Regions from separate parts of the Streptomyces sp. NPDC096324 genome, predicted to be linked through region 1. Evidence: riboswitches for the same ligand, from Rfam matches in the RefSeq annotation. Region 1 holds a riboswitch; each other region holds the start of a gene.
The links. Region 1 has a riboswitch for thiamine pyrophosphate ahead of thiO (glycine oxidase ThiO). Riboswitches for the same ligand answer to the same signal wherever they lie in the genome.

Region 1 (3,269 bases):
CGGGACAAGCCTGCCATCCCGGACCGACAGCCGGAAGCCGAGGGCGTCCGACCCGGGGTGACGGGATCAGGCCGTGGCGCCCTTCAGCGGCCTCGACGGGTTCGCGAGCAGCACCGGATCCATCGCGGCGCCCGCCTCGATCAGCCGGCGGCCCTGGGCGAGGTCCCTCGGGCGGCCCACCGCCAGGAGGGCGACGAGCCGTGTCCCGCGGAGCCAGCACACCGACCAGGAGGCGCCCGCGGGGTCGCCGCGCCACACCAGGGTGTCGGCGGGCGTGTGGTGGCCGACGTACTGCACGAAACGGCCGAACTGCTCGGACCAGAAGTACGGCACGGGGTCGTAGGCGGCGGGCGTCTCGCCGACGATGTTCAGGGCGACCGTGCGCGGGCCCTGGAGGGCGTTGTCCCAATGGTGGACGAGGAGGCGTTCCTCGTAGCGGCCGGACGGGAAGGAGGCGCAGTCGCCGACCGCGTAGACGTCCGGCAGCGAGGTGCGCAGATGGTCGTCGGCGACGATCTCGCGGTGGGCGCCGAGTTCGATGCCGGAGCCGGCGATCCAGGCGGTGGCGGGCCGCGCGCCGATCCCGACCACGACGGCGTCCGCGGGCACCCGGGAGCCGTCGTCCAGGATCACCGCGCCGCTTTCGACACGCTCCACGCGCGCGCCGGTGCGCAGCGAGGCCCCGCTGTCCGCGTACCAGGCGGTCATCGGGGCGGCCACCTCGGGCGGCAGCGCCCCGGCGAGCGGCCGGTCGGCGGCTTCGACGACGGTGACCGCGCAGCCCGCCTCGCGCGCCGCCGTGGCGAACTCGGCGCCGATCCAGCCCGCTCCGACCACCACGATGTCGTGCTGCCGGGTGAGTACGGGACGCAGCCGGTCGGCGTCGTCCAGGGTGCGCAGCAGATGCACGCCGGGAACGCCTTCGGCGCCGGGGAGCCGGATCGGTTCCGCGCCGGTGGCGACGACCAGGACGTCGTACGGGACGGATCCCGCGTCCGTGTCCAGTTCGTGGTCGCCGGGGCGCACGCCGAGCGCCTCGCTGCCCAGCCGGAGATCGATGTCCAGGGCCTCGAAGTCGATGTCGAAGGCGGAGCCCTCGGCCTTGCCGAGCAGGACGGCCTTGGACAGCGGCGGCCGGTCGTAGGGCTGGTGCGGCTCCGCGCCGATCAGCGTGACGGTGCCCGTGAAGCCCTGTTCGCGCAGGGCGACCGCGGTCTGCACCCCGGCCATGCCCGCGCCCACCACGACGACCCGCCGTGCCGTGGGCCTCTGCGACTGTGCCTGCGTCTGATCGCTCACCTGATCACCATAGACACGTGACGATGCGTCAGTCAGCGGACGTGCTCGGTGACCTGTTGCACACGGCTTGCACACGGTCGGTCGCGGGCGGTTCCTCCACCACGCTCGTCCCGGCGCCCGGCTGCGACTCCCACGTCCAGGTCTCCTCCAGCCGCACCCGGCCGTCGGGGAGTTCCACGACGAGGGACACGCAGTGGCCCGACGCGGTGGTCCCGTCCCGCTTGAGCTGCACGTACCGGAAGTCGAGGCGGTCGCCCTCGCGGGTGCCGACGAGATGTCCGCGGACGACGTCGCCGCCGGTGTAGTCGGCCCAGACCACGCCGTCCTCCTCGTGGTAGGTGAACCGGGTGCGGGTGCCCACCTGGCCCGGGGCCTGGTCGGCGACGGGGGCGAGCACGAGGCCGTCGAGCGGTCGCGCCATGGGCGGAGGCTCCCTTACTGAGACGGACGGGGGCGGGCTAGGGTGGCCAACGTAAAGCACTCGCGGGAGCCCGGACGCACCGGGCTGAGAGGGAGGCTGGGCGGCCTCCGACCGTACGAACCTGATCCGGGTCATGCCGGCGAAGGGAGGGGCTGGACGCCCATGCCGTCTGCACGTTCGTCGGACGTCCTCGTCGTCGGGGGCGGGATCATCGGTCTGGTGACGGCCTGGCGGGCCGCGCAGCGCGGGTTCACGACCGCGCTCGTGGACCCCGAGCCGGGCGGCGGCGCCGCACAGGTCGCGGCCGGGATGCTGGCCGCCGTCACCGAACTGCACTTCGGCGAGGAGACCCTGCTGGGCCTCAACCTCGCCTCCGCGCGCCGTTATCCGGACTTCGCCGCCGAGCTCACCGAGGCGTCCGGACAGGACCTCGGCTACCGCCGCAGCGGCACGCTGGCCGTCGCGCTGGACGCCGACGACCGCGCCCATCTGCGGGAGCTGCACGCGCTCCAGGTCTGCTCGGGGCTGGAGTCGGAGTGGCTGAGCGGCCGTGAGTGCCGCCGTCTGGAACCGATGCTCGCGCCCGGCGTGCGCGGGGGTCTGCGGGTGGACGGCGACCACCAGATCGACCCGCGGCGCCTCGCCGCCGCCCTGGTCACCGCGTGCGAGCGGGCCGGAGTGACCGTCCACCGGACCTGGGCGGAGCGTCTGAGCGTCGTACGGGAGCGGGCGACCGGTGTCGTCACCGCGGACGGCACCGGCCTCACCGCGGACCGGGTGGTGCTGGCCGGGGGCAGCCTCAGCGGGCGCCTGGCGGGCGTCCCCGAGGACGCCGTGCCGCCGGTGCGCCCGGTCAAGGGGCAGGTGCTGCGGCTGACCGTGCCGCGGCGGTACGCGCCCTTCCTGAACCGCACCGTGCGGGCCGTGGTGCGCGGCAGCCACGTCTACCTGGTGCCGCGCGAGAACGGCGAGCTCGTGGTGGGCGCGACCAGCGAGGAGCTGGGCTGGGACACCACCGTGACGGCGGGCGGCGTGTACGAACTGCTGCGCGACGCCCACGAACTGGTCCCCGGGATCACCGAGCTGCCGCTCACCGAGACCCGCGCGGGGCTGCGGCCCGGCTCGCCCGACAACGCTCCGCTGCTCGGCCCGAGCGCCCTGGACGGGCTGCTGCTGGCCACCGGGCACCACCGCAACGGTGTGCTCCTGACGCCCGTGACCGGTGACGTGATGGCCCACGTGCTGACCACCGGCGACCTCCCCGCCGAAGCCCGCCCCTTCACCCCCCTGCGCTTCGGCGCCACGGCCCGCACGGAGCTGCCGGTATGAACATCGTCGTCAACGGGGAGCGGCGGCTGATCGACGCCGGGACCGCTCTCGACGCGCTCGTCGCGACCCTCACCGCCTCGTCGTCCGGGGTGGCCGCCGCCCTGAACGAGACCGTCGTCCCGCGCACGCAGTGGCCGTCCACCGCGCTCGCCGAGGGTGACCGCGTCGAAGTCCTCACCGCCGTCCAAGGAGGCTGACCCATGGCAGACGATCCCTTCGT
Region 2 (3,269 bases), on a different contig from region 1:
GACCTCACGGCCGGCTCTCTCGTCGTCCTCCCCGAGGGAGGGCCGCATGCCGGGGCGGGTGTTGTGAACCGGATGGCTGCCATCGGGGTCACCGTCAGTCATGCCGTGGAGCAGCCGGAGCCGCGGACGGCGACCGCCGAGGAGGCATCGCTGCTTGGCATCCAGAAGGCGGCGCTCGTCACGCACATCCGGCGGACGTACTACAGCGACGACGGACGGCCCGTCGAGACGGCGGACATCGTGGTGCCCGTCGCTTACTGCGAGATCGTCTACGAGATTCCGATCAATCGTTGATCGTCAGTCCATCGGGGGCGGTTGCGGGTGTTGATGCCCCGCGACCGCCCCTACTCTTCCCTGCCCTCGCTCGTGGTTGGTCAGGGGCCTCGCCCAAGATCGTCCCTGGGCCGTCCCTGGGCCGTGCGAGGTCGACAGAAGCTGCCAGGGACTGCCCAGGGGTGACCGCCCCCACCCCTCTCTGGCCTGGGGCCCCGCGGATGATCTGCGACACTGGAAGGGTTATGCCTGCACCCGGAGAACTCACCTTTGTCGCGCCGCGCGGAGCCAAGAAGCCGCCGCGGCACCTTGCCGATCTCACGCCTGCCGAGCGCAAAGAGGCGGTTGCCGCGATCGGTGAGAAGCCGTTTCGTGCCAAGCAGCTCTCGCAGCACTACTTCGCCCGGTACGCGCACGACCCCGCCGAGTGGACGGACATCCCGGCCGCCTCGCGCGGCAAGCTCCAGGAAGCGCTGCTTCCCGAGCTGATGACGGTCGTGCGGCACCTGTCGACCGACCAGGACACCACCCGCAAGACCCTGTGGCGGCTCTTCGACGGCACGCTCGTCGAGTCCGTCCTCATGCGCTACCCGGACCGGGTGACCATGTGCATCAGCTCGCAGGCGGGCTGCGGGATGAACTGCCCGTTCTGCGCCACCGGACAGGCCGGCCTCGACCGGAACCTGTCGACGGGCGAGATCGTGCACCAGATTGTCGACGGGATGCGGGCGCTGCGTGACGGCGAGATCCCCGGGGGTCCCGCGCGGCTGAGCAACATCGTCTTCATGGGGATGGGCGAGCCGCTCGCCAACTACAAGCGGGTGGTCGGCGCGATCCGCGCCCTCACCGACCCCGAGCCCGACGGGCTGGGGCTGTCGCAGCGCGGCATCACCGTCTCGACGGTCGGTCTGGTTCCCGCGATCAACCGGTTCGCGGACGAGGGCTTCAAATGCCGGCTCGCGATCTCCCTGCACGCCCCGGACGACGAACTGCGCGACACCCTCGTCCCCGTGAACACACGGTGGCAGGTGCGCGAGGTGCTGGACGCCGGCTGGGGATACGCGGACCGGTCCGGGCGCCGTCTGTCCATCGAGTACGCGCTGATCCGCGACATCAACGACCAGGCCTGGCGAGGCGACCGGCTCGGCCGGATGCTCAAGGGCAAGCCCGTCCACGTCAACCTCATCCCGCTGAACCCGACCCCGGGCTCGAAATGGACCGCGTCGCGGCCCGAGGACGAGAAGGCGTTCGTCGAGGCGATCGCCGCCCACGGCGTCACGGTCACCGTCCGGGACACCCGTGGTCAGGAGATCGACGGAGCGTGTGGTCAGCTCGCCGCGACCGAGCGGTAGTCTGAACCGAGTCGGTTTGTTTCGTCATCTTCGTCGTTCGATGTCGTGATGACCCGGCATCCTCACCGTCCGACATCTTCATATTCCGACAGGGGAGCGCCACAGCGCTGAGAGTGCGGGACAGACCGCAGACCCTCTGAACCTTGCCCAGGTCATTCTGGGTAGGAAGTTCGGTCATTACTCAAGCTGTTGCGCCCTGCCCGGGAACCGTCAGAGGTCCCGGGCAGGGCCGCGTCTCTTCCTGGTCACCCAGGAGGAATCAGTGATCACCAACACCAGCGGCGGCAGACGACTCGCGGTCACGGCCGTCGGGCTCGGTCTCGTCGCGCTGCCCGTGCTGTCCGCGTGCGGCTCGTCCGACGCCACCGGCTCGGGCGACTCGAAGACGATCACGCTCGTCAGCCACGACTCGTGGCTCGTGTCGAAGAGCGTCCTGGCGGACTTCGAGAAGCGGTCCGGCTACAAGGTGCGCGTCCTCAAGGACGGCGACGCCGGGCAGGCCGTGAACAAGGCCATCCTGACCAAGGACAACCCCCAGGGCGACGTCTTCTTCGGCGTCGACAACACCCTGCTCTCCCGCGCGCTCGACAACGGGCTCTTCCAGCCGTACGAGGCCAAGGGCGCGGACCAGGTCCTGCCGGAGTACCGGACCGACCAGGACAAGCACCGGGTCACGCCCATCGACACGGGCGACATCTGCGTCAACTACGACAAGGCCTGGTTCAGCGAGCACAAGCTGACGCCGCCGCGTTCCTTCGACGACCTGGCCAAGCCCGCGTACAAGAACCTCCTGGTCACCGAGAACGCCGCCACCTCCTCGCCCGGCCTCGGCTTCCTGCTCGGGTCCGCCGCGCACTACGGCGACGCGAACTGGCAGGACTACTGGAAGAAGCTCAAGGCCAACGGCGTCAAGGTCGTGGACGGCTGGGAGCAGGCCTACAACGAGGAGTTCTCGGGGTCCGCCGGCGGCAAGAAGGCCAAGGCCGACCGGCCGCTCGTCGTCTCGTACGCCTCCTCGCCGCCCGCCGAGGTCATCTACGGCGACCCGAAGCCCGCCACGGCCCCGACCGGCGTCGCGGACGGCACCTGCTTCCGGCAGGTCGAGTACGCGGGCCTGCTCAGCAACGCCAAGAACGCCAAGGGCGGCAAGGCGCTCCTGGACTTCCTGCTCACCAAGGAGTTCCAGGAGGACATGCCGCTCAACATGTTCGTCTACCCGGTCCGTGAGGGCGCGCGGGTGCCGGCCGAGTTCACCCAGTACGGTCCGCAGGCCAAGGATCCCCAGACCCTGACGCCCGCGAAGATCGCCGCCGACCGCGACCAGTGGGTCAAGTCGTGGACCTCGCTCGTACTGAAGTAGCCGCCGACGGGACGGTGAAGGCCGGCGGTCCCGAGAGGACCGCCGGACCGGCCGGGCCCGGTGGGCGGGACCGCGCCGACCGGGCTCCGCGCCGGGCCCGCGGGCAGAACGCGGCGCGGTTCGCCCTGATGGCGCTGCCCGTCGCGTTCTTCGCGGTCTTCTTCGCCTATCCCGTCGCCGCGATCGTCTCGCGCGGGCTCCACGTGGACGGCGGCTGGCAACTGGGCCGCGTCTGGGACGTCGCGACCCGCTCCGACATCCGGCACGTGCTGTGGTTCACCACC
Region 3 (3,269 bases), on a different contig from region 1:
TGGGCGGGGACGGGCGCGCCGTCCTCACGGTCCGCGGCGACCACCAGGGCGGCCAGCGCGGTCGTCACCGGCACCGCGGCGACCAGACCGATCGATCCGACGAGCGTCCGCACGATCTCCTCGGCGACCAGCTCGCTGTTGGCGACGGTGTCCACGCTGCTCTGCGCGATCGAGAAGAGCAGGAGCAGCGGCAGCGCGGCGCCCGCGTAGGCCAGGACGAGCGTGTTGACGACCGACGCGATGTGGTCCCGGCCGATACGGATACCCGCCCGGTACAGGGCGCGCCGGCCCATCGTGGGGTTCGCCTCGTGCAGTTCCCAGACGGCGGACGTCTGTGTCACCGTCACGTCGTCCAGGACGCCGAGCGAACCGATGATGACGCCGGCCAGCAGCAGACCGCTCATGTCGATGGACGGGTACAGGCCGTGGATCAGGCCGGTGCTGTCGTCGGTGTTGCCGGTCAGTACGGCCCAGTCGATGAAGAACGAGCCGAGGAAACCGATCAGCACCAGCGAGAGCAGGGTGCCGACCACCGCCACGGACGTCCGGGCCGACAGACCGTGACACATGTAGAGCGCGATCAGCATGATCGCGCTGGACCCGACAACGGCCACGAGCAGCGGGTTCGAGCCCTGCAGGATCGCGGGCAGGATGAAGAAGTTCAGGATCACGAAGCTGATGGCCAGGGCGACCAGCGCCATGATGCCGCGCATCCTGCCGATCACCACGACGACCACCGCGAAGATCACGGCGAGCAGCGTCAGCGGCAGCTTCCGGTTCGCGTCCGTGACCGAGTACTGGAGGTCCTTGGGAGCGGACGGCTCGTACGCGACGACGACCTTCTCGCTCTGGTGCAACTGCCGTGACTGGTCCGGCTGGACGATCTCGGTGAACGTGCGGCCCTTGTCCTTTCCGGTGTCGATCCGGACGGTCGCTTTCTTGCATTCCCTCGAGGACCCGCTCCGAGCCGAGGAACCCCCGGTCGCGGAGGTGTCGCCCACCGAGGTCCCCGAGGAGGCGTTCACGGACTTGCAGTCCACTTGGTCGATCTTCGTGACCGTCGCCTGCTGGGTCTGCCGGTCGAAGCCGACACCGGTGCGCTCGTGGGCCGGTGCGCCGCCGGGCCACAGGAGCACGAGACCCGCCACGACCGCCGCCGCGAAGGGGATCAGTACCGCGGCGATGACCTTGCGCAGATGCTTGGAGACCGGCGCCGCGGGACCGTGGCTGTGGGAATGCCCGTGCCCGGCACCCGCAGGTTCGCTGTGCCCGCGGCGGGAACCCGGCTCGTGCCCGTCGCCCGAACCGTGATGATCACCGTCCGGTCCGTGCCCATGTCCGTGCCCATGTCCGTGCCCATGTCCGTGCCCCTGCTCATGCCGGTGCTCGGGGCCGGTGCCGGAGCCATGTCCGCGGCCGCCGTCGGAGCCGGGACGGCGTGGTGGCTCGGACGGGGGGAACGAGTGCTGCCGGGTCGTCGTCACCGCCCGATCATCGCAAGAACGTCAAGGGCCCTCTGTTCACCGCGCCAAATATGGCGCTAGCGTGGAGGCACCTTTGCACACGCGGGAGCTCGGAGCACCGGGCTGAGAGGACGCTGACCTCCGTCTTCGCGATGTTTCACATGAAACATCGGCGATCGGAAGCCGCTGCGTCGACCGCTGAACCTGTTACCGGGTAATGCCGGCGTAGGGAGTAGGTCAGATGACCGACAAGGATGTACGCATGCCTGCCTCCGGGCGGACGGACGGGGCTTCCCCGCTGTCTCCGGACGGCCAGGACAGGCAGTCCATCGGCTGGCACAAGGCGTACGTCGGGGGCACACGCCCCGATCTGCGGGTGCCGGTCCGCCAGGTGCACCTCACCAACGGGCAGTCCGTGACGCTGTACGACACGTCCGGCCCGTACACCGATCCGACCGTCGACACCGATGTGCGCAGGGGGCTGGCGCCGCTGCGTGAGAACTGGATCATCGCGCGCGGAGACACCGACGAGTACGCGGGCCGCCCCGTCCGCCCCGAGGACGACGGGATCAAGCACACGTCCCCGCGCGGAGGACTGCGCAACCTCGACGCGGTCTTCCCCGGCCGGCCGCGACAGCCACGCCGTGGGCGGCCCGGCCAGGCGGTCACCCAACTCGCCTACGCGCGACGCGGGGAGATCACGCCCGAGATGGAGTTCGTGGCGCTCCGCGAGAACGTCGATCCCGAGGTCGTACGGGAGGAGATCGCCGCGGGCCGAGCGGTGCTGCCCGTGAACGTCAACCATCCGGAGATCGAGCCGATGATCATCGGCAAACGGTTCCTGGTGAAGGTCAACGCCAACATCGGCAATTCCGCGGTGACTTCCTCCATCGAGGAGGAGGTGGAGAAGATGACCTGGGCGACCCGCTGGGGTGCTGACACGGTCATGGACCTGTCCACCGGTCGCAACATCCACACCACCCGTGAATGGGTGCTGCGCAACTCCCCCGTACCCATCGGCACCGTGCCGCTCTACCAGGCGCTGGAAAAGGTCGACGGTCGTGCGGAGGAGCTGACCTGGGAGATCTACAAGGACACCGTCGTCGAACAGGCCGAGCAGGGCGTGGACTACATGACGGTCCACGCGGGCGTGCGCCTGGCGTACGTACCGCTCACCGCGAACCGCAAGACCGGCATCGTCTCGCGCGGCGGCTCGATCATGGCCGCCTGGTGCCTCGCGCACCACAAGGAATCGTTCCTGTACGAGAACTTCGAGGAACTCTGCGAGATCCTCGCCGCGTACGACGTCACCTACTCGCTCGGCGACGGGCTGCGGCCGGGTTCCATCGCGGACGCCAACGACGCCGCGCAATTCGCCGAGTTGAGGACGCTCGGGGAACTCAACGCGGTCGCGAAGCGTTTTCAGGTACAGACGATGATCGAAGGCCCGGGACATGTCCCGATGCACAAGATCAAGGAGAACATCGACCTTCAGCAGGAGATCTGTGATGAAGCTCCGTTCTATACCCTCGGCCCGCTGACGACGGACGTCGCGCCGGCGTACGACCACATCACTTCCGGCATCGGTGCCGCGATGATCGCCTGGTGGGGCACGGCCATGCTCTGCTATGTCACGCCCAAGGAGCACTTGGGCCTGCCCGATCGTGACGACGTCAAGACCGGCGTCATCACCTACAAGATCGCCGCCCACGCAGCCGACCTCGCCAAGGGGCACCCAGGTGCGCAGGAATGGGATGACGCGCTCTCCGACGCCCGCTTCGAGTTCCGGTGGGAGGACCAGTTCAA

Region 2: linked by a shared signal. The riboswitch ahead of ACIQ7M_RS36645 (thiamine ABC transporter substrate binding subunit) and the one ahead of thiO (glycine oxidase ThiO) in region 1 are both predicted to bind thiamine pyrophosphate.
Region 3: linked by a shared signal. The riboswitch ahead of thiC (phosphomethylpyrimidine synthase ThiC) and the one ahead of thiO (glycine oxidase ThiO) in region 1 are both predicted to bind thiamine pyrophosphate.

The regions. Positions count from the first base shown of each region.
Region 1 covers NZ_JBIWFK010000004.1:444,278-447,546, forward strand. Annotated here, with positions in the region: gene ACIQ7M_RS12715 (Rv2175c family DNA-binding protein) at 1-1, opposite strand, end outside; gene ACIQ7M_RS12720 (NAD(P)/FAD-dependent oxidoreductase) at 67-1,299, opposite strand; gene ACIQ7M_RS12725 (hypothetical protein) at 1,328-1,720, opposite strand; TPP riboswitch at 1,773-1,885, shown strand; gene thiO (glycine oxidase ThiO) at 1,883-3,049, shown strand; gene thiS (sulfur carrier protein ThiS) at 3,046-3,246, shown strand; gene ACIQ7M_RS12740 (thiazole synthase) at 3,250-3,269, shown strand, end outside.
Region 2 covers NZ_JBIWFK010000020.1:4,865-8,133, forward strand. Annotated here, with positions in the region: gene ACIQ7M_RS36635 (GntR family transcriptional regulator) at 1-294, shown strand, start outside; gene rlmN (23S rRNA (adenine(2503)-C(2))-methyltransferase RlmN) at 519-1,625, shown strand; TPP riboswitch at 1,706-1,811, shown strand; gene ACIQ7M_RS36645 (thiamine ABC transporter substrate binding subunit) at 1,888-2,985, shown strand; gene ACIQ7M_RS36650 (ABC transporter permease) at 2,961-3,269, shown strand, end outside.
Region 3 covers NZ_JBIWFK010000013.1:176,432-179,700, reverse strand. Annotated here, with positions in the region: gene ACIQ7M_RS31820 (YibE/F family protein) at 1-1,484, opposite strand, end outside; TPP riboswitch at 1,556-1,712, shown strand; gene thiC (phosphomethylpyrimidine synthase ThiC) at 1,705-3,269, shown strand, end outside.